Regions from separate parts of the Mesorhizobium oxytropidicola genome, predicted to be linked through region 1. Evidence: predicted binding sites of a transcription regulator. Region 1 holds the regulator's gene; the other holds the start of a gene.
The links. The regulator LexA, encoded in region 1, represses DNA repair genes until DNA is damaged. The targets are predictions, from matches to a motif close to TGTTCNNNNTGTGTTCNG.
Positions count from the first base shown of each region.

Region 1 (11,077 bases):
CGATCGGCAGTGGCACCGTCATCGCGCCCAACGCGGTCATTGGACAGTCCTGCCAGATCGGCCGTGACGGCTATGTCGGCCCGGGCGCCAGTATCCAGTACGCGCTGATCGGCAATCGGGTCATCATCCATGGTGGCGCCAGGATCGGCCAGGACGGCTTCGGCTTTGTGGGCGGCGCCAAAGGGCCGGAACGCGTTCCCCAGATCGGACGGGTCGTCATCCAGGACGATGTCGAGATCGGGTCGAATTCCACCGTCGATCGCGGCGCCATGTCGGATACGATCATCGGTCAGGGCACCAAGATCGACAACCTCGTGCAGATCGCCCATAACGTCCGCATCGGTCGCAATTGCATAGTAGCCGGGCTTTCGGGTATTTCCGGTTCCGTGGTCGTCGGCGACAATGTCACCATGGGCGGCGGTGTCGGGCTTGCCGATCACTTGACCATAGGCTCAGGAGCAAAGCTTGCCGCCAGAAGTGGGTTTATGAGCAATGTTCCCGCCGGCGAGATCTGGGGCGGTTATCCGGCACAGCCGATGGCGGAAGCCATGCGAGAGATAGCCATGTTGCGCACGATGGCCAGGGCACGCAAGCAGGGCAAGGACAATGGCTGATATGGTGGCGGCGGCGACGCTGGAAGCGGTTGACATAATGGGGCTGATGAAGCTCCTGCCGCACCGCTATCCCTTCCTGATGATCGACCGCATCGTCGATATCGATGGTGACGATTCCGCCGTAGGCATCAAGAACGTCACCATCAATGAGCCGCATTTTCAGGGGCATTTCCCGGAGCAGCCGGTGATGCCGGGCGTGCTGATCGTCGAGGCCATGGCGCAGACGGCAGGCGCCATCTGCATCCGCAGCCTTGGGGCATCGAAGCCGTCGCTGGTCTATTTCCTGACCATCGACAACGCCAAATTCCGCAAGCCGGTCGTTCCCGGCGACCAGTTGAAGATTTTACGTCAAGAAAATCAAGAAGCGCGGCAACCTGCTCAAATTCGCCTGCGAAGCCCTGGTCGATGGCACCAAGGCGGCCGAGGCCGAGATTTCAGCCATGATGGTCACCGGCGACTGACGATCGAGTGCCTATGAAAATCAAGACTTCAATCCATCCTTCCTCCATCGTGGAAGAAGGCGCTCAAATCGGCCAGGGCGTGCGTATAGGGCCGTTCTGCCATATCAGCGCCGAGGCCGTGATCGGCGATGGTGTCGAACTGGTCAGCCATGTCTCGGTCATGGGTGCGACCACCATCGGCGCCTCGACCAAGGTCTATCCGATGGCGACACTGGGTGCGCCGCCGCAGAACACCAAGCACAAGGGCGGTCGCACGACGCTGGTCATCGGCGCCAACTGCACCATCCGCGAAGGTGTGACCATGCATGTCGGCACCGACACCAGCCGCGGCGAAACGACAGTGGGCGACAATGGCAATTTCCTTGCCTATGCCCACATCGCCCATGATTGCGTTGTCGGCAAGAACGCCACCTTCGCCAATGGCGCGACGCTGGGCGGACACTGCGAGATCGGCAACAACGTCTATATCGGCGGCCTCAGCGCCGTTCATCAATTCGTGCGTGTCGGCGACAACGCCTTTCTCGGCGGATGCTCGGCCTTTGTTGGCGATGTCATTCCCTATGCCATTGCCGTCGGCAACCGCGCCAGCTTGCGCGGCTTGAACATCATCGGCCTAAAGCGCGCCGGTCTGCCGCGTTCGGAAATCTATCTGTTGCGCAAAGCCTACAGGACGATTTTCGACCGCTCCCGCACCGTCGGCGAAAACATCGAATTCGCCAAGGCCGAGTTCGCCTCTTCGCCGACCGCCATGAAGATCATCGATTTCATCACCAGCCGCGGCAAGCGCCATTATGCGGTGCCGTCGCTCAAGGGCAGCGATGGCGACGATGCCGATGATGAAGACTGAGACGGCGGCTGCTGGTCTTGGTCTCCCGCCAGATGCCAGGGTAGGCATCATTGCCGGCGGAGGCAGTCTTCCGGTCGAAGTTGCGGCCGGCTCGGCCGGGCAGGGCTATCCACCCTTCATCGTCCTCATGGAAGGCGAGGCCGATCGTCTGCCGGAATTGCGCCAGTATGAGCATGAAACCCTTGCCCTGGAGGCGATCGGCTCGCTTGTTCCCTTGCTCAAACGACATCGGATTACCCATCTTGTGCTTGCCGGCGAGATCAAGCGCCGGCCAAGGCTGACGCATCTGCGCCCAAGCCTCAGCCTGCTGGCAGTGATACCGGTTGTCGTGATGGCACTGGCGCGCGGCGACGATGGGCTGTTGAAAGTGGTGGCGCGAGGCCTCGAGGCACGGGGGATAAAGGTCGTGGGTGCCCACGAAATCGTGCCGAACCTTGTCGCAGCCGAAGGGACCTTGACCAAGGTGGAGCCTCAGAAGTCCGACTGGCGCGACATTGAGGCGGGCTTTGCCGCGGCAAAGGCCATCGGCGCGCTGGATATCGGCCAAGCGGCGGTCGCGGTCGGCGGCCGGACCATCGCGCTCGAGGGTATCGAGGGCACGGCCGGATTGCTCGACCGCGCAAAACTCTTGCGAGGCCACGGCCGCATCGCCGGCAAGACGCGCGGTGTGCTGGTCAAATGCGCCAAGCCAGGTCAGGAACTGCGCGCTGATCTTCCGTCCATAGGACCACAGACGGTCGAAGCAGCGCATGCGGCCAGGCTCGCCGGCATTGCCGTCGAGGCAGGGCGCTCGCTGATCCTCGAAGGTCCCGCAACCCTGTCGCGCGCCAATGAGCTCGGCCTGTTCATCGTTGGCCTGGCCGCAGCGGAGCCGGCGCATGGCTGACAAGGCGGTGAAGATCGCGATCGTTGCAGGTGAAGAATCGGGCGATCTGCTTGGCGCCGATATTGTGCGTTCGCTTCGCCAGGCAACAGGCCGCCAGGTGCAACTCGTCGGCCTCGGCGGCCGCCATCTCGGGGAATTGGGCCTGGTGTCGCCCTTCGACGCCGGCGAGATCGCGCTGATGGGTTTCAGTGCCGTCCTGCGCGATCTGCCGCGCCTTTTCAGGCGGATCGGCCAACTGGCCAAAACCATCGCTGAGGAAAAGCCGGATTGCCTGGTCACCATCGACAGCCCCGACTTTTCCTTGCGCGTCGCCAGGAAGGTGCGCGCGGCCAATCCGTCGATACCGATCATCCACTACGTCTGCCCGAGCGTCTGGGCCTGGCGGCCGGGCAGGGCGGTGGCGATGAAGCCTTATGTCGACCATATCCTCTGCATCCTGCCGTTCGAGGTGAAGGAACTGGAACGGCTGGGCGGCCCGCCCGGCACCTATGTCGGGCATCGCCTGACGCATGATGCGGGTGTGCTCGCCGCCCAGAGGGCGCAGGCGTTGCCGCGCGATCTTGCCCAGGACCGCATCAAGACATTGCTCGTCCTGCCCGGCTCGCGGCGCGGCGAGGTGCGGCGGCTGGTCGACACGTTCGGTGAGACCATATCGATGCTGCGCGGACGCGGACATCGTCTGCGGCTGCTGCTGCCGACGGTTCCGCATGTCGCCGACCTTGTCAAAGCCTCGGTCAATCGTTGGGATGAAAAACCTGAAATCATCGTGGATACGCAACGCAAATGGCAGGCTTTCGGCAAGGCCGATGCCGCGCTCATCGCATCGGGAACCGTGTCGCTGGAACTGGCGTTGGCCGGTGTGCCGATGGTCTCGTGCTACAGACTCGATCCTATCGCCCGTGCCGTAGCACCCTATTTCGTTTCCGTCTGGTCGGCGCTGCTGCCCAATTTGATCGCGGATCGTGCGCTTATTCCGGAGTTCTACAACGAGTACGTCAAGGCGAACAATCTGGCTCGCCAACTGGAGGCATTGTTCGCCGACAGCGGCATGCGCGCCTGGCAGAAGGACGGCTTTGCCGAGATCGCCAGGCGCATGGCGACGGACAAGCCGTCGGGCGAGATCGCGGCGAGCGTTGTGCTTCGTCATGTAAAAAAGGCGCCCTGAGAGGCGCCTTTTTCGATTCAAGAAGCTTCGGTCAGCGCTTGGCGATCGGCACGTAGTCGCGCTCCGGCGCGCCGGTGTAGAGCTGGCGCGGGCGGCCGATCTTCTGGCGCGGATCCTCGATCATCTCCTTCCACTGTGCGATCCAGCCGACGGTGCGGGCGACCGCGAACAACACGGTGAACATAGTGGTGGGGAAGCCCAGCGCCTTCAGCGTGATGCCGGAGTAGAAGTCGACATTCGGGTAGAGCTTCTTCTCGATGAAGTAAGGATCGGTCAGCGCGATCTTTTCCAGTTCCATGGCGATGTCGAGCAGCGGATCGTCCTTGATGCCGAGTTCGCCCAGAACCTCGTGCGCCGTCTTCTGCATGATTTTCGCACGCGGATCGTAGTTCTTGTAGACGCGGTGGCCAAAGCCCATCAGCCGGAACGGGTCGTTCTTGTCCTTGGCGCGGGCGATGAATTCCGGGATATGATCGACATGGCCGATCTCGCCCAGCATGTTGAGCGCCGCTTCATTGGCGCCGCCATGCGCCGGCCCCCACAGGCAAGCGATGCCGGCGGCGATGCAGGCGAACGGGTTGGCCCCCGACGAGCCAGCGAGGCGAACCGTCGAGGTCGAGGCGTTCTGCTCATGATCGGCGTGCAGGATGAAGATGCGCTCCATGGCGCGCGCCAGCACCGGGTTGATCTTGTACTCCTCGCACGGCACGGCAAAGCACATATGCAGGAAGTTTGCCGCGAAGCCGAGATCGTTCTTCGGGTAAATGAAGGGCTGGCCGATATGGTACTTGTAGGCCATGGCCGCGATCGTCGGCATCTTGGCGATCAGCCGCATGGAAGCGACCATGCGCTGGTACGGGTCGGAGATGTCGGTGGAGTCGTGATAGAAGGCCGACAGCGCGCCGACCACGCCGCACATCACCGCCATCGGGTGCGCGTCGCGGCGGAAGCCGGTGAAGAAGCGCGACATCTGCTCGTGCACCATGGTGTGGCGCGTCACGCGGTAATCGAAATCGTCTTTCTGCGCTTTGGTCGGCAGTTCGCCGTAGAGCAGGAGGTAGCAGACTTCGAGGAAGTCGCCGTGTTCGGCCAACTGGTCGATCGGATAGCCGCGATGCAGGAGAATACCGGCGTCGCCGTCGATGAAGGTGATCTCGGACTCGCAGCTTGCCGTCGAGGTGAAGCCGGGTCGTAGGTGAAGGCGCCGGTCGTGCTGTAGAGCGAAGCGATGTCGATGACGTCGGGTCCGACGGAGCCGCTTCGCACCTTGAATTCATGAGTCTTGCCGGCGAATTGAAGCGTTGCGGTAGCCTCTTGGTTCGCGCCGCCCACATCCAGTTTTTTCGCAGCTTCGGTCATTGCAAACTCCTTGTTGTTTCCTCATGCCGGCAAAGGCAAATTCTGCAGAGCGACACGTCGAAATCACCGCAATGCGCGTATTCGCCACCGCATTTTAGGAGGTGCGTGCCAGATTGGGCCAAGACCTAATGTTGCACTGCGAAACGCGCCTTTCAATGCCAATCTTCTTGGGCCAGTTTGCTCCTAATCGATTTGATCCGCTATGCGCGCCAGGCTTTCCTCGCGCCCAAGCACGGCAAGCACGTCGAACACGCCTGGCGAGGTGCTTTTGCCGGTCAACGCGGCCCGCAGGGGCTGGGCCACGGCGCCAAGTTTGTGGCCACCGGCCAACGCAACCTCGCGGATCGCGGCTTCCGCCGCGGCAGCCGTCCAGTCGCCTGAAACCGAGTTCAAAGCTTCGTGAGCGCCACGCAGGATTTTGCGGGCATCGTCATTGAGCAGGAGTGCTGCCTTGTCGTCGACCGGCAGCGGCCGCGTGGCAAACAGGAAGGCCGCGCCATCGACGAGCTCGACCAGCGTCTTGGCGCGCTCCTTCAGGCCTGGAAGGGCTGCCAGCAGCTGTGCCTTGTTCTTGTCGTCGAGGCGCGTGGCCATCGCAGGACCACCCTCGAGATAGGGCAAGGTGGCGATGAAGATATCGAACAGCTCGGGGTCGGCCATGCGGCGCATATGCGCGCCGTTGATCGCTTCCAGCTTGGCGAAGTCGAAGCGGGCCGCGCCCTTGTTGACGTCGCCGATATCGAACCAGGAGATCATGTCCTTGATCGACATGATCTCGTCGTCGCCGTGGCTCCAGCCCAGACGCGCCAGGTAATTGAGCAGCGCCTCCGGCAAATAGCCCATGGCGCGATAGGCTTCGACACCGAGCGCGCCGTGGCGCTTCGACAGCTTGGCACCGTCGGCGCCATGGATCAGCGGGATGTGCGACATCGACGGCACGTCCCAGCCCATGGCGTTGTAGATCACCGTCTGGCGGGCTGCGTTGGTCAGATGGTCGTCACCGCGGATGATATGCGTGACGCCCATGTCATGGTCATCGACGACGACGGCATGCATGTAGGTCGGGTTGCCGTCCGAGCGCAAGATGATGAAGTCGTCGAGATCCTTGTTGGGGAAGCGTACCTCACCCTGGACGCGGTCGTGCACGACCGTCTCGCCCTCGGTCGGCGCCTTGATGCGGATGGCACCTTTGACGCCGGGAGGCGCCTCGGACGGATCGCGATCGCGCCACTGGCCGTTGTAGCGCGGCGGCAGGCCCTTGGCCCGCGCGGCCTCACGCATCGCCTCCAGCTCGGCCGGCGTCTCGTAGCTGTAATAGGCCTTGCCCAGACGCACGAGTTCCTCAGCCACCTCGCGATGGCGCGGCGCACGCTCGAACTGCGAGATGGCCTCGCCGTCCCAGGAAAGTCCAAGCCAGGTCAGCCCGTCCAGAATGGCCTGGGTAGCCGCCTCGTTGAAACGTTCGCGGTCGGTATCCTCGATGCGCAGCACCATCGTGCCGCCGGTGTGTTTGGCGTAGAGCCAGTTGAACAGCGCCGTGCGCGCGCCACCGATATGCAGATAGCCGGTGGGTGAGGGGGCAAAACGGGTGACGACCTTGTCGGACATGAAACTCTCGGAAACCATCTGAAGCGGGGTGCGGCTGCGCGGACTTTCGCGCGTCGCGCGTTCATGTAGCATAGGGCGTCAGGGGTGCAAGGGGCAGACCCGATGGCTGGACGAGGCCGGGGCTCGGATCGGGGCGAGGACGCTAGTGTTGGCGTCAGCGAGCGATCCCTGTTTGCGATCCCGCCGCCAGCCTCGCTGCCACCATCGCCTCTTGTGCCAGGCTCCGGCAGCCAGCTGCCGCAGGCGGATATCCCGGCGCCACTTCCGTCCACTGCCTCGGGCCGGATTGTGCGTGTCCGGCGGCAACTCGGCCAGGTTTCGTGGCCCCGCCTGCGCTACAGTGTGGCGACCGCAGCCGAGCTCGAGCTTGACCGGGGCATCGCCTTCCTGCTGGTGCCGGTTTGTCTGGCCACTGGTGCGATCGGCTATTATTCGCTGGCGGCGGAGCCTGATTTTGCAAAGCCTGTCGCGGTCGTCGTGCTGTTGGCGATCTGCGCGCTTGTTTCGCGTTCCTGGCCGAAAACCCATCTGGGCTTCACGGCGGCATTGTTGTGCGCGCTTGGCCTGCTTGCCGCCAAGGCCGAGACATGGCGGGCGGGTACCCAGATGCTGGGTTCGGAAATCTCGACGCAGGTGACCGGCCGCGTCGTTTCGCTCGACCGGATGGAGACCGGCCGCATCCGGCTGACCATCGACGTGACGTCGACCGCCCGGCCGACACTGCGCTATGCGCCGGAAAGGGTCCGGCTTTCGGCGCGCAATGTCCCTGCGGAAATGACCGCCGGCTCCCTGGTCACCGGCTATGCCAAACTGTTGCCGCCGACCGGCCCGGTGCGACCGGACAGCTACGATTTCTCCTTCGACAGCTACTTCGCCGGCATTGGCGGCAGCGGCTTCTTTCTCGGCAATCCGAAGCTTGTTGCAGCCGATGATGGTGAGATGCCGTTGTCGGCCCGGCTTTTCTCCCGGGGTAGAAAATGCCCGTGAAGCCATCGCCGACCATATCCGGGCCACTGTCGGTGGTGCTGAAGGTGAGATCGCGGCGGCGCTCATCGTTGGTGTCCGCGCGGGCATTCCCGACGAAATCAACGAAGCGATGCGGCGTACCGGTATCTATCACATCATCTCGATTTCCGGACTGCATATGGCGCTGGTCGGCGGCACCATCATGGGTCTGCTGCGCGGTGCCTTCGCGCTGTTTCCGGATTTTTCAGCACGTCGGCCGGTGAAGAAATACGCGGCCGCCGCGGCCCTGTTCTCGATCGCCGCCTATCTCGTGATTTCGGGTGTCGTCGTCGCCGCCGAACGCAGCTTCATAATGCTGGCGGTGATGCTGATTGCCGTGCTGTTTGATCGCGCGGCGCTGACGATGCGCAATCTGGCGATCTCGGCGATCGCCGTCATCGTGGTGTCGCCGCACGAAGTGGTCGGCCCGAGTTTCCAGATGTCGTTCGCCGCAACGGCCGCGCTGGTCGGTGCCTATGCCGGCTGGGCGGACCACCACGCGGGAAAGGTAAGACCGCCACCGCCAAAGCGATCCTTGCCCGGATTCCTGACGCGAAAATTCCTGCTGGCGACGGGCGGGTTGGCGATTACCTCCATCATAGCCGGCTGCGCCACGGCGCTGTTCGCCATCTGGCATTTCCAGCGTGTGTCGCCGCTCAGCCTGTTCGCCAATCTGGCCGTCATGCCGATCGTGTCAGTCGTGATGTTCCTGGCCGTTGCCAGTGCATTGCTAATGCCGTTTGGATTGGATGCGCCATCCCTCTACCTAATGGGCAAAGGCCTGACGGCGATGATCGCCATATCCGCGTGGATTTCGGAACGCTCCCCAATCGATGCGGTCGGGTTGATTTCGCAGCACTCGGTGCTGCTGGTGACCGTCGCCTTGGTCATCGCGACGATGGCGACGACCTGGTTGCGGCTCGCGGCAGTGCCATTCGCGCTTGCCGGCTTGTTGACGGTGTCGGATACGCGCACGCCGGACGTACTGATCTCGGAAGATGCGCGGCTGGTCGCGCTGCCGATCGGCGGCGGCGAACTCGCGGTCAGCCGGGCTCGCCCGAACGAATTCACCATCGACAATTGGAAACGCGCGCTGGTGTCCGAAACCATCGTCGTGCCGGAGATGTTCAGCAAGGCAGATGGGCAATTCGACATTGCCGATGCCGTCAACCTCCCGCCGGGAGCTCCGTTCTACTGCACGGATGGCGTCTGTCTTGCCCGGCACCCGTCCGGTGCGATCATCGCACATGTCGAAGACCGCAAGGACACCTGGAAGGCCTGCGGTTTCGCCGATTTGATCGTCGTCAATGATGCAACCGGCTATGATGCCTGCCACAATCCGCTGGTTCTTGTCGTCACCAAACGGCAACTTGCCCGCAAAGGTAGTGCCGCCGTCTTCTTCGACCGCCAATCGGCGACCGGTCCGCCAACCGTCAACTTCGCGGTGGACGGGCCGTATCGGCCCTGGCATGCACAGCGAAAATATTCACGCGAGGCGAGGGGGCTGCTGCCCTATCAAAAAGCCGAAAAACCGGCTGCCGTCCCTGCTCAGTAGCGCCGGATCAGCCCTACGAGCTTGCCTTGCACCTTGACCCTGTCCGGCCCGAAAATACGCGTCTCGTAGGCCGGGTTGGCGGCTTCAAGCGCGATCGAGGCGCCTTTGCGGCGGAACCGCTTCAATGTCGCTTCCTCGTCGTCGACCAGCGCCACGACGATCTCGCCCGGGCTCGCCGTATCGGCGTTGCGGATAATGACCGTGTCGCCATCGAAGATGCCGGCCTCGATCATCGAGTCGCCCTTGACCTCCAGCGCATAGTGCTCGCCGCCCATGATCATGTCCGGCGGCACCGAGATGGAATGAGTCTGATGCTGGATGGCATCGATCGGCACACCGGCGGCGATGCGGCCCATCACCGGAATCGACACGGCGGAAACCGCGTCGTCATCATTGCCGGCCGCGGGCAAGCGTGATGGCGCCGGCTTGATCTGGCGGCCAAGGCCGCCCTGACCGAGACTGCCCTGAATGACGCTTGGCGAGAATTTCTTTGCCGCGTTGAGGCCCGGCGCGATCGAATCCGGCAACCGCAGCACTTCCAGCGCTCGCGCCCGATTGGGCAGCCGGCGAATGAAGCCGCGTTCCTCCAGTGCCGTGATCAGGCGATGGATCCCTGACTTGGAGGCGAGATCGAGCGCTTCCTTCATCTCGTCGAAGGAAGGCGGAATGCCGCTTTCCTTCAGCCGTTCATGAATGAACATCAGCAGTTCATGTTGCTTGCGTGTCAGCATGGCGGCCCCCAAGGCATTGAACGAAGGGTGTGAACCAGAATCGAAAAACAAACCCAGAACAAACCCTATCTGTTCCAGTTGTGTTCTGCAACTGTTTAAAGTTTAGTGAATTCGTTAAGGCGTCTGAAATTATTTGGCCCGGCAACAGGCGGTGTTCGATGCCTGCCTGCCGCCGCGCGGTGCGCTTGCCGGCTTTGAAATTGTTTTGGTTAATGGCCTGTGGCCTATCCTGCTCCGAGGTCTGGCATCAGTAGCCGACAAAGCTCGATGAGAGATTTTTCTCCTTTCACCAATCCTTGGCCTGCCGTGAACGAAACGAAGCCAAAATGCCAACTTTGCCACGAAATTGCCATACCGGCTTCGGTCCGTGATCCCGTTGCGCTACCGCTTATTTATGCTGCCGTCGCCGGCATGGACATAGACATGCAGCGTATAGCCGATATGGGCGATCATCAGGGTTTTCGCGCGCTCGATATTACGATCCAGCGCCGCCTCCATGAGCGCGGTGTGATGTTCGATTGCGACCGCCTGGCGCAACGCCTCCACGGCCTCCTCGTAACCATGCTGCAGGCCGGCCGCCGCCCGCAGCGTTGGCGCCAAGCCGAGAAAACGGTGATGGCGACGCAATTGATCCGCGATCGTGGAATGAAAGGTCAGCAGCCAGGGGGATGCTGCCGCACTGAGCAGTGCCGCGTGGAAAGCCTCGTGCTTTTCATCCCATTCGTCGACCACTTCGTCGGATGGATCGTCGACAGCGGTCTTGCAACGCGACAGCCGGTAATGGGCGGCGACGACCGCGTTTTCCCAATCGTGGCCACCTTTCTCGATCGATTCCTGAAGCAGTGG
Region 1 covers NZ_CM149692.1:4,349,403-4,360,479, forward strand. The annotation lists gene lpxD (UDP-3-O-(3-hydroxymyristoyl)glucosamine N-acyltransferase) at 1-614, shown strand, start outside; partial or broken gene fabZ (3-hydroxyacyl-ACP dehydratase FabZ) at 607-1,075, shown strand; gene lpxA (acyl-ACP--UDP-N-acetylglucosamine O-acyltransferase) at 1,089-1,922, shown strand; gene AC0V8S_RS21680 (LpxI family protein) at 1,894-2,808, shown strand; gene lpxB (lipid-A-disaccharide synthase) at 2,801-3,973, shown strand; partial or broken gene gltA (citrate synthase) at 4,005-5,332, opposite strand; gene gltX (glutamate--tRNA ligase) at 5,516-6,940, opposite strand; partial or broken gene AC0V8S_RS21700 (ComEC/Rec2 family competence protein) at 7,043-9,500, shown strand; gene lexA (transcriptional repressor LexA) at 9,494-10,231, opposite strand; gene AC0V8S_RS21710 (GntR family transcriptional regulator) at 10,613-11,077, opposite strand, start outside.

Region 2 (11,077 bases), 3.3 Mb from region 1:
ATGGGTGACGATGTCGCCCAGCGTCTCCTCGTTCTCGGCCCAGTAGTCGAGCATGGCGCGGCGGTAGAGCGTGATGCGGTTCGGGCCTTCGCCGGTCTGCGGGTTCCAGCGCTCGGCGATGCCGCGTCCCTCGAACAGGCCGAGCAGGTCGAACGGCGTCTCCAGCGACAGATCGTCCATGATCTCGTCGGTCGGGAATTCGGCGATCTGGATGACGATCTCGCCGGTCAGCTTGCGAAAATCCTCCGGCAAATGGGCGTAGGCCTCCAGCGCCAGGAACTCCAGCTCCTCCATCGAGGGCGCAAGTTCGCCATGCCAGGTGCGGGTCTTGTAGATGCGGGCCATGCTTTGTCCTTTGACCCGGCATATAGGCTTTCGCACCGGTCGAGGCAAATGAAGCGGCAATTCCTGCCGCGGCACCTTTGCCGTCGCCGAGGAATCGCGTAGGGGTCGGTTCCGGCCATCTCTCAGGGAGTTCTCATGCCGGACCTTTCCACCATCGGACTTTTCGCCATTGCCTGCCTCGCCTTGACCGCGACGCCGGGGCCGGACATGCTGCTGATCGCCTCCCGCAGCGCCAGCCAGGGGCACGCCTCGGGCCTTGCGACCTATGCCGGCATCGCCGCCGGCACCTATTGCCACGCGCTGGCCGCCGCCTTCGGCCTGTCGCAACTGTTCCTGGCAGCGCCCATCGCCTACGACATCGTGCGCTATGCCGGCGCGGCCTACCTCGCCTGGCTCGCCTGGAAGGCGTTCCGTTCCGACGGAACGGCATTTGCCCCGGTCGCCGGCCTGCCGCGCTATTCGCGAAGCCGGATTTTCCGGCAAGGCCTGCTGACCAATCTGCTCAACCCGAAGATGGCGCTGTTCGTGCTGGCGCTGTTCCCGCAATTCGTACGCCTCGAGACCGGTTCCGTCGCCGGCCAGATCCTGCTGCTGGCGACCGTGCTCAACCTGATCGGGCTGGTGGTCAACGGCCTGGTCATCCTGACCGCCAGCCGGATCGGAGCCGCCTTGTCGAGGCGCACACGGTTCCAGCGGGCGCCGCAAATCCTGCTCGGAACGGTATTCGCGGGGCTCGCCGCACGGCTGGCTCTAGGCGGCCAGCGCTGAAGAGCACGCGTTCGCAGGAATAAATTCCTTATGACTCTGCTTGACTCTTCCAGCTCCCTCTGGAATCTATAGGAACATAACAGGAACAATTGTGAGTGGACACTGACCGTCATGGCGATGACCGCCGTGGCGCGGGAGACTGTTTTTGCCCTGCGCCGCCAGATCGCGAAGATCGAGGGAACGCTGCCCGAGCGCCTGCAGGCGCCGGCTGGCGCGCCGCTTGATGCCGACGGCGGCGGCGATGCCGATCTCACGATCGTGCGGCGCGGTCTTGCCGCGGCCTTGCCGGATGCCTTCCTGCCGATCGGCATCGAAGGGCTCGATGCCGCCCTGAGCGGTGGCCTGCCGAAAGCGGCGCTCAGCGAAATCCATGGCCTGGAAACCCGCGATGCCGGAGCCGTCGCCGGTTTTGCCCTGTCACTCACCAGCCTGATCCTCAAACGGGCGCAAGGGCTGCCGGTTTTGTGGATCGGCACCACGGAAATCTTTCGCGAGGCGGGCTTTCCCTATGCCAGGGGGCTGCAGGCCTCCTTCGGCATTGAACCAGAACAATTGCTGTTTTCCGAGGCGCCAAAACTCGTCGATGCGTTGTGGATCGCCGAGGAAGCAGCGCGGATGACGGCGCTCGCCGCCGTCATCCTGGAAATCCGCGGCAACCCGCAACGGCTGGACCTGACCGCGACGCGCCGGCTGCATGCGAGGGCGCAAAGTGCGGGCCGCCCCGTATTCCTGCTGCGGCAGGCGGCCGAACCCGAACCGACGGCGGCGCCCGTCCGCCTCATCGTCGCGTCGGCGCCGGCGGTGCCGCGCGCCACGGTCGCCGGGCCGCTCGCCGGTTCGATCGGCCGCCCCGCCTTCACCATCAGCATCGGCAAGAGCCGCACGGCCCTGCCTGGACAATTCACACTGGAGTGGAACCCCGATGAACGCGTATTCGACGAAAGAAGGGGCGAGGAAAGACACCGGGCAAAGAATCCTGTCCCTGTGGTTTCCCTATCTGGCGGCCGAAAGAATCCTGCGGCAGCGTCTGGGGCGGTCGTGGCGTTCCCGGCCGTCGGATCACCCGCCACTGGTGATCAGCCACCGCCAGGGCAACGCCCAGCGCATCTCAGCCCTCGACGAGCGGGCTGAGGCGCTGCACCTGAAACGCGACATGGGCATTGCCGATGCGCGCGCCATGCATCCCTGTATCGACATCGTCGAGGCCGATCCGGACGCAGACCGGCGCCTGCTCGAAGGCCTTGCCGACTGGTGCGACCGCTACACCCCGCTGGTGGCGCTGGACGGGCGGACGGCCTGTTCCTCGACGTCACCGGCTGCACCCATCTGTTCGGCGGCGAACGCGCCATGCTGGACGACATCCTGTCGCGCTTCTTCCATCAGGGTTTCGATGTCCGCACCGGCCTTGCCCCGACGCCGGGCGCGGCCTGGGCGGCGGCCCGCTTTTGCGGCGACCGCATCGTCGACGGCGGCGACGAGGAAGCCCTGCTGGCACCCTTGCCGCTCGCCGCACTGCGCATCGACCCGGCGACCCGCGCCAGCCTGGAAAGTGTCGGCCTGCGCACGGCGGGCGCCGTCATGGCGGCACCGCGCGCGCCGCTTGCCCGCCGCTTCGGCGCCACTTTGCTGTTGCGTCTCGACCAGGCGCTTGGCCGTCTCGACGAGGCGGTGTCGCCGCGCCTTCCCGTCGCGCCGCTTTCGGTCGAACGGCATCTCGCCGAACCCGTCACGCTCACCGAGGACATCGAGCGGCTGGTCGGCCTGCTGGCGACGACCTTGAAGGGCGATCTCGAGCGCCGCGGCGAGGGCGCCCGGACGCTGGCGCTGCTGCTTTTCCGTGTCGATGGCGCTGTCAGCCGCATCGCGCTCGGCACCTCGCGGCCGATGCGCGATCCCAGGCTGATCCAAAAGCTGTTCCATGAAAGGCTGGCGGCGCTCGAGCAGGACATCGATGCCGGCTATGGCTTTGATCTGGTGCGGCTTTCGGTGCTGGCCGCCGCCGCTTTCGACATGGCGCAGGCCGATCTGACCGGCGAGGTGACCGATGACGGCGCCGACATCGCGCTGTTCGCCGACCGCATCCGCGCCCGGCTCGGCGAAGGCGCCGTGCTGCAGCCGGTCACGGTGGAAAGCCATCTGCCGGAACGTGCCGTCGCCATCGTCCCCTTCAGCGAAGCGCCGCGCCGGACCACGCCGCCGAAGAGACCGGACAGGGTGCAGGCGCCCACAACCATCTTTCCGCCGGAACGCCCGATCCGGCTGTTCCGTGCGCCCGAGCCGATCGAGGTGCCGGCCACCGAAATGCCGGAGGGGCCGCCGCTCAATTTCCGCTGGCGGCGCGCGCTCTACCGGGTCACCCGTGCCGAGGGGCCGGAACGCATCGCCGCCGAATGGTGGCAGGAAGTGCCAGGCGACGCGGCGGCATCGACGCGCGACTATTTCCGCATCGAGGATGCCGACGGCCGCCGCTACTGGCTCTACCGGCAAGGGCTTTACGGCGGCTCGCAAGCCGCGCCGCGCTGGTTCATGCACGGGGTCTTCGCATGAACGCGCTGACCGTCATCCCCTATGCCGAGTTCGGCATCCAGTCGAATTTCTCCTTCCTGCGCGGTGCCTCCAAGCCGGAGGAGCTGGTGGTCGCGGCCAAGCTCTTGGGTTTCTCGGCGATCGGCCTTGCCGACCGCAACACGGTGGCCGGCGTGGTGCGCGCCTGGCAGCAGGCCAAGGTCGAAAAACTCGCCTATCACCCCGGCTGCCGGCTGGTTTTTGGCGACGGCACGCCGGATATTCTCGCCTATCCCAGGAACCGCGCCGGCTGGGGGCATCTGTGCCGCATGCTCACCCAAGCCAATCTGCGCGACGAAAACGAAAAGGGCGCCACCCTTCTCCAGCGCAGCGATCTGCTCGAATGGGGAGACCTGATGTCGCTGGCGGTGCTGCCCGATCTGGCGGCTGGCGCTGAAGACAGTCTCGCTTTGCTCCGCCAGCTCAAGGACCGCTTCGGCAGGGCCCTGCGGCTTGGCGTCTCGCCCTGTTATGCGGGCAATGACCGCTTCCGGATCGAGCAGGCGGCGGCGTTTGCCCAGAGCACCGGCATCCCGCTGATGGCGACCAACGATGTGCTCTACCACACGGCCGAACGGCGGCCGCTGCAGGACGTGCTGACCGCGATCCGCCTCAACACACCCGTTGCCGAGGTCGGGCTGGAACTCACCGCCAATGCCGAACGCCATCTAAAACCGCCGCTGGAAATGGCCCGCCTGTTCCGCAGGCATCCGCAGGCTCTGGCCGAGACCTTGCGATTTGCGGAAGAGCTGACCTTCTCGCTCAGCGACCTTCAGTACAATTACCCCGACGAGCCGACGGAATCGGGCCTCGGGCCGCAGGCCGAGCTGGAGAGGCTGGCGCGGGAAGGTGCGGTGAGGCGCTTCCCGGGCGGTGTCCCGGCCAGCGTCATAAAACGCATCCAGGAAGAGCTCGCCCTGATCGAGCGGCTGAATTACGCGCGCTACTTCCTGACTGTCTACGACATCATCAAATTCGCCCGCGGCCAGAACATCCTCTGCCAGGGCCGAGGGTCGGCCGCCAATTCGATCATCTGTTTCTGCATCGGCATCACCGAGGTGGGACCGGACAAGATCGACACGCTGTTCGAGCGCTTCATTTCCGAGGAGAGGAACGAGCCGCCTGACATCGACGTCGACTTCGAGCATGAGCGGCGCGAAGAGGTGATGCAGTACATCTATACGAAATACAGTTCCAAACGCACGGCGCTTGCCGCCGCCGTCATCAGCTATCGCGGCCGCTCGGCGTTGCGCGAAGTGTCCAAGGCGATGGGCCTGTCGGAGGATGTCCGGGCGTCCCTGTCCGGCTCGATCTGGGGCTGGTCGACCTCGGAACTCGGCGAGAAGGAAGCCCGCGCCGGCGGCCTCGACCGCAGCGACCCGACATCGCGGCATGTGATGGAACGGGCCAACGAGATCATGGGCTTTCCCCGTCACCTCTCCCAGCATGTCGGCGGCTTCGTCATCACCAGGGACCGGCTCGACGAGATCGTGCCCATCGTCAAGACGGCGATGGACGCGCGCAAGATGGTCGAATGGGACAAGGACGATCTCGACGCGGTGAAGATCCTCAAGGTCGATGTGCTGGCGCTCGGCATGCTGACCTGCCTCCAGCGCGCCTTCACTCTGCTTATGGACCATTATCCAAAAGCCCGGGATCCGTATGGCCAACCCTATGTGCTCGCCACCTTGCCGCCGGAAGACAGGCGCGTCTACGACATGATCGGCCGCGCCGACACGCTCGGTGTCTTCCAGATCGAATCGCGCGCCCAGATGTCGATGCTGCCAAGGCTCAAACCAAAGGATTTCTACGACCTTGTCATCGAAGTGGCGATCGTCCGGCCTGGCCCGATCCAGGGCGACATGGTGCATCCCTATCTGCGCCGCCGGCAAGGCAAGGAGAAACCCGAATATCAAAAACCGGAGCTTGAGGCGATCCTCAGCAAGACGCTGGGCGTGCCGCTGTTCCAGGAGCAGGCGATGAAGATCGCCATCGTCGCCGGCGGCTTCAAGCCGGGCGAGGCCGACGAATTGCGCCGCGCCATGGCCACCTTCAAGCGCACCGGCACCATCGGCAATTACCGCGACCGTATGATCAACGGCATGGTCGGCAAGGGCTACACCAGGGATTTCGCCGAGCGCTGCTTCAAGCAGATCGAGGGTTTTGGCGAATACGGCTTTCCCGAAAGCCACGCCGCCTCCTTCGCCTTGCTCGTCTATGCCTCGTGCTGGTTCAAGACCTTCTATCCCGACGTGTTCTGCGCCGCGATCCTGAATTCGCAGCCGATGGGTTTTTACCAGCCGGCGCAACTGGTGCGCGACGCGCGCGACCATGGCGTCGACATCCGCGACGTCGACGTCAATTACTCCGTCTGGGACTGCACTTTGGAAAAAGCGCCTTTCGATCCGGCCCGCATCCTGCCCCGCCATGCCGATATGCGCGGTGTCATCGAGACAAACCATGCGCTGCGGCTCGGCTTCCGGCAGATCAAGGGTCTGTCCAAGGAACGGATGGAGGATTTCGTAAAGCGGCGGGGTTCAGGCTACTCGACCGTCCGTGACGTCTGGCTGCGCTCCGGTCTCGATGTCGACGAGATCGAGCGGCTGGCGCAGGCCGATGCCTTTCGCTCGATCGGCCTCGACCGCCGTGCCGCGCTTTGGGAAGTGCGCGCGCTGGGCGCCAAGAGTGCCGCCGAAAAGCTGCCGCTGTTCGACCAGCCGGCGCTGCGCCTGCGCGAGCTGGAGCCCGAGACGAAGCTGCCGACAATGCCGCTCGGCGAGCATGTCATCCACGACTACCGCTCGCTCGGCCTGTCGCTGAAGGCGCACCCCGTGGCCTTCCTGCGCGAGCGGCTCGACCGCGCCGGCGTCACGCCCAATGCCAACCTGCCATCGGTGCGCGACGGCAGGCGCGTTTCCGTCGCCGGCCTCGTGCTGGTGCGGCAGCGCCCCGGCAAGGGCAACGCGATCTTTCTCACGCTGGAAGACGACAAGGCCGTCGCCAATGTTATCTTCTGGGAACGGACCTTTACCCGCTTCCGCCCCATCGTCATGGGCGCGCGGTTCGTCAAGGTGACCGGGAAATTGCAGTCGGAATCGGATGTGATCCATATCGTCGCGGAGAAGATCGAGGATCTGACACCCTGGCTGACCGTGCTCCTGGAAAAGGTCAGCGGGGCTGGAGCGCCGGGCGCCGAACCCCCGGCCACCAGGGCGGAGCCTCCGGATCGAGATGCCCGACCACGCAACGCGCCAGCCGGCCAGGATCTCGCAACGCTGTCGGAAGAGGCGGAACAGGTCATGCCCAAGGGGCGCAATTTTCAGTAGGCGCGGCCCCTACCTTCGTCATCTGAAGAAACGCTGTGATCCTTCGCGCCCCCCTCTGTCCTGCCGGACATCTCCCCCACAAGGGGGGAGATTGGCTGACATCCCGGCTTTCGCCAATCTCCAACGTTGAAAGGCGGGCTGGACGGCGAAGCTGCCGATCTCCCCCCTCGTGGGGGAGATGCCCGGTAGGGCAGAGGGGGCGCTGTCCCGCCAGCCTCTCAAACTTCAACGCCCAACTGCTTCGCGGCTCTTCCTTGGGAGAACAAACGATGGATGGCTATGCAGTTCAGGCCGGCCCACTCAGTCTTGGCGGCGCCAGTACATCCTCCGCCGAGAGCGTCCGCGCCTCCGAAGGCAGCATGATCGGAATGCCGTCGCGCACCGGATAAGCCAACTTGGCGACCCGCGAGACCAACTCACCGCGTTCCGGATCCCAGGCCAGCGGCCCCTTGGTCAACGGGCAGGCCAGCAGCTCCAGCAGCTTGGGATCGACATTGAAGTTCTTTGCGTCACGCCCATCCGCCGCCATCGCACCCTCTTATTGTAGACTCGAACCAAAATCCTCATTCTCGCGCGCCAGCGCCATTTCGGTGATGGCGATCAGCGTTTCGGCCCGCGTCTTCAAGTCGGCGGCTTCGAGCAGCGCCTGTTTCTCGGCCGGCCCGTAGGGCGCCATCATCGACAGCGCATTGACCAGCATGGCATTTTCGGCGCGGCTGACGCTTTCCCAGTCGGCCTCGAGATCGTTGGCCTGCAGATAGGCGCGAAATGCCTTCAGCAGTGCCGGCCGGTCGATCTCGTTCGCTGCCGGATCGTCATCGAGATCGGCGAGGAAGGGCGACGGCTTGGCCTGGCGAAACGGCGTCTTGACCGTCAGCTCATGGGCGATGCGGAAGCGGAACACGCCCTGCAGCGAGATGAGGTAGCGGCCGTCGCCGGTTTCGGAAAAGGCAATGATGCGACCGGCGCAGCCGACATTGCAGAGCTGAGGTTCGCCATCCTCGCGCAGCGCGCCGTCGAGACTGGGCTGGATGATGCCGATCAGCCGCGAACCGGCGACCGCCTCGTCCACCATCTGCAGATAGCGCGGCTCGAAGATGTTGAGCGGCATGCGGCCACCCGGCAACAGCAGCGCGCCCTCGAGCGGAAAGATCGGGATCGTCGACGGCAGATCCTTGGCCAGCCGGTAATGCGCGTTTCCCGCTTGCACCACATTCCTCCGATCGACTTCTTCCGCCGAGATCATCGGCCTGGCCGAAGTCAGCTTCCTAATCTGGCGCGGCCGCCGCCGCCGCCAAGCCCATGCGACGAAACAGCCGCCGGCTCAGGAAAACAGCAGCGCCGACAATTTGCGCCGCGCCGCCAGTGTCGCCTCGTCGGTCATGCCCCAGGCCTCGAAAAACTGCAGCAATTGCGTCCTGGCGCCATCCTCGTTCCAGGCGCGGTCGGCCTTGATGATGGCCAGCAGATTGTCGGCGGCGGCCGTGCGCTCGCCCCTGGCATTCTGGATCATGGCCAGGTCGAAACGCGCCTGGTGGTCCTTGGGGTTTTCCGCCAGGCGGCGCTCGAACTCGGCCGGATTGCCCAGTTCCGCCGCCTGCGCGGCGAGTGCCATCTTGGCGCGCAAGGCGGCCAGCGCCGGCGCGTCCTTCTTGGCCTCGGGCGCCGTAGCCAGCAACGCCTCGGCGCCTTGCGTGTCGCCGGCCTCGAACAGCAGCTCGCCCAGTCCGGCGATCGCCTCGATCGTCTCCGGCGCCTGCGCCAGGATGGCGTCAAAAATGTCGGCGGCGGTCTGCATGTCGCCGGCGTCGCGGGCTTCGGTCGCCGCCGCCAGCGCCTCGGCCACGGCCGGGGCGCCATTGCCCTTGCCGCCGACCTTGGTGATGAATTCGGCGATCTGGCTCTCGGGGATGGCGCCCATGAAGCCATCGACCGGCTGGCCGTCCTTGAAGGCGATGACCGCGGGAATGGACTGGATGCCGAGTTGGCCGGCGATCGAAGGATGATCGTCGATGTTCATCTTGACCAGCTTGACCTTGCCGCCGGCGGCCCGGACCGCCTTTTCCAGCTGCGGCGTCAGCTGCTTGCAAGGCCCGCACCATGGCGCCCAGAAATCCACCAGCACCGGCTGGCGGCGCGATTCCTGGATGACGTCGGCGGCGAAGGCCGCGGTCGTGGTGTCCTTGATGACATCGCCGGCGGGAGGCGCGGCAGGCGCATCGCCAAGCGAGACCTTTGCTGGCGCGGGGGCGGTTCCGCCATACTGAACGGTGGTGGCATATTGGCCGCCACTGCTGCCGAATGACCCGCCAAACGGCTTGTTGTCGCTCATCTCGTCACCCTTTCGGTCGCGCCGCCGGCCCGCGGGTCGGCGCCATGTCATTGGAAGTCGGTTTCGCCATGCATGTGGCGATCATGCCGAGACTTTCAAGATAGCAGCATCGTGCCCGGTTGCCTCGACGAATCTGATGAGATCGCTAGCGGCGATCGATGTCGTCGCCTCATTGGTCAGCGGATGGCCGTTGATGACGGCATGCGCCATCAGATCCTCGTCGAGCACCAGCTTGACCCTTTTCGCCGTGTCGTTGATGACGCCGAAGACGGTGACGGCGCCCGGCGAGACGCCCAGAAGCTCCATCAGCATCTCCGGCTTGCCGAAGGAAACACGGCTGGCGGCGCCGATCAGCTGGTGGATCTGCTTGAGATCGACGACCGCGTCTTCGCCGACGGTGACCAGGAAGAAATTGTCCTTCTTGTCCTTCAGGAACAGGTTTTTCGTGTGCCCGCCGGCAATTTCGCCGCGCAGCGCCTGCGAATCCGCAACCGTATAGAGCGGCGGGTGGCGTTTCGTCGAAACGGTGATGCCGAGTTCGGCGAGAAAGGCAAAAAGTTCGGCTTCGGTCTTCGGCATCGGTCTGCTTCTTCGTCGTTTTCCGCCTTGCCGTTTACGGCCAATGCGGTGGCCGACACAAGGCCGTCGCACAACGGCGTGGCGAAATCCTTGCGGCGCGGGCGGTTTGCCGGCATCGTTTGGCGTGTTGAAAAAAGCCTGCGATTTCCCTGTTGCAATCGCCGCGCTCTTCAGCCATATAGGCCCGGCTTGCGGCCAAGACGCCGTGTGAGCGGGTGTAGCTCAGGGGTAGAGCACAACCTTGCCAAGGTTGGGGTCGAGCGTTCGAATCGCTTCACCCGCTCCAATTTCCTCTCGGAAATCAAGCATCGAAAACGGTCGCCTTAGGCGGCCGTTTTGCTTTGGCGGCCGCAATCTGATCGCCCCCAGCCGCCTGACACCATCGCTCAGCGTTTGATCCGGATGCCGATACCCATGACTCTGTCGGAACTGGAGTGATGCAAAAATTCATGGAAATCGGCGCGTCCCGACTCCTCGATCTTTAGCTCCCTCCAGAATTTCGGGACGGTATCGTCTCCGCAAAGTCGATCGTTTATATCGTGAAACATGCAGAGGCGCGCCTGCCGGCCCACATTTTGGTAGTCGCGGGCAACCCATTCGTAGGAGTGATTTCCATCGATAAGAACGAGATCAAATACTTCTTCGGCGAACGCGTCCGACGTCTTGCCGCCTAGAAACTTGACGGGTGTCTTGAAGGCGATGCGCGAGCAAGCCGGAAGAGAGGGAGCGATATCGATCGTCGTCGCTTTCAGGCCAGGATTGAGTCTCGACAGACATGCTGCCATGAAGGAAAATGTGAAGCCGTCGCAAGTTCCCACCTCAAGAAAGCTGACGATCCGTTGGCTGGCCAACAGCACCATGGCTTCCGCCAGTTGCCTCGGAATCTGCCACAAACCGGGCGCATGGAAGTTCATGTCACTGACATCGTCTCCATAGATTCCACGCCGGTCATGGCGCAGGCCAATCTGACGGATTTTCGTTTCGAGAAAAGTGCCATGCGAAAGCGCTTCCACTTTCACATCTTCAATCTCACGAACAATGCGTTCTAGCCTGCTGATCGCGAAACGCGAACTCAGTGCATAAATCGATTTTCTGACAAGTTGCTTGAGTGAGGGCATTTGCGGATCGCGATCCCTGGGAGCCTCGAGTGCATAGCAAGCCG
Region 2 covers NZ_CM149692.1:1,044,833-1,055,909, forward strand. The annotation lists gene AC0V8S_RS05055 (metallopeptidase family protein) at 1-345, opposite strand, end outside; gene AC0V8S_RS05060 (LysE family translocator) at 481-1,113, shown strand; gene AC0V8S_RS05065 (ImuA family protein) at 1,225-2,244, shown strand; partial or broken gene AC0V8S_RS05070 (DUF6504 family protein) at 2,186-3,660, shown strand; gene AC0V8S_RS05075 (error-prone DNA polymerase) at 3,657-7,004, shown strand; gene AC0V8S_RS05080 (Trm112 family protein) at 7,291-7,533, opposite strand; gene AC0V8S_RS05085 (LON peptidase substrate-binding domain-containing protein) at 7,543-8,214, opposite strand; gene trxA (thioredoxin) at 8,329-9,336, opposite strand; gene AC0V8S_RS05095 (prolyl-tRNA synthetase associated domain-containing protein) at 9,418-9,915, opposite strand; tRNA gene AC0V8S_RS05100 (tRNA-Gly) at 10,127-10,201, shown strand; gene AC0V8S_RS05105 (class I SAM-dependent methyltransferase) at 10,302-11,033, opposite strand.
Region 2: a site for LexA is predicted at 1,184-1,201, ahead of AC0V8S_RS05065 (ImuA family protein). Genes of this name have one in related genera too.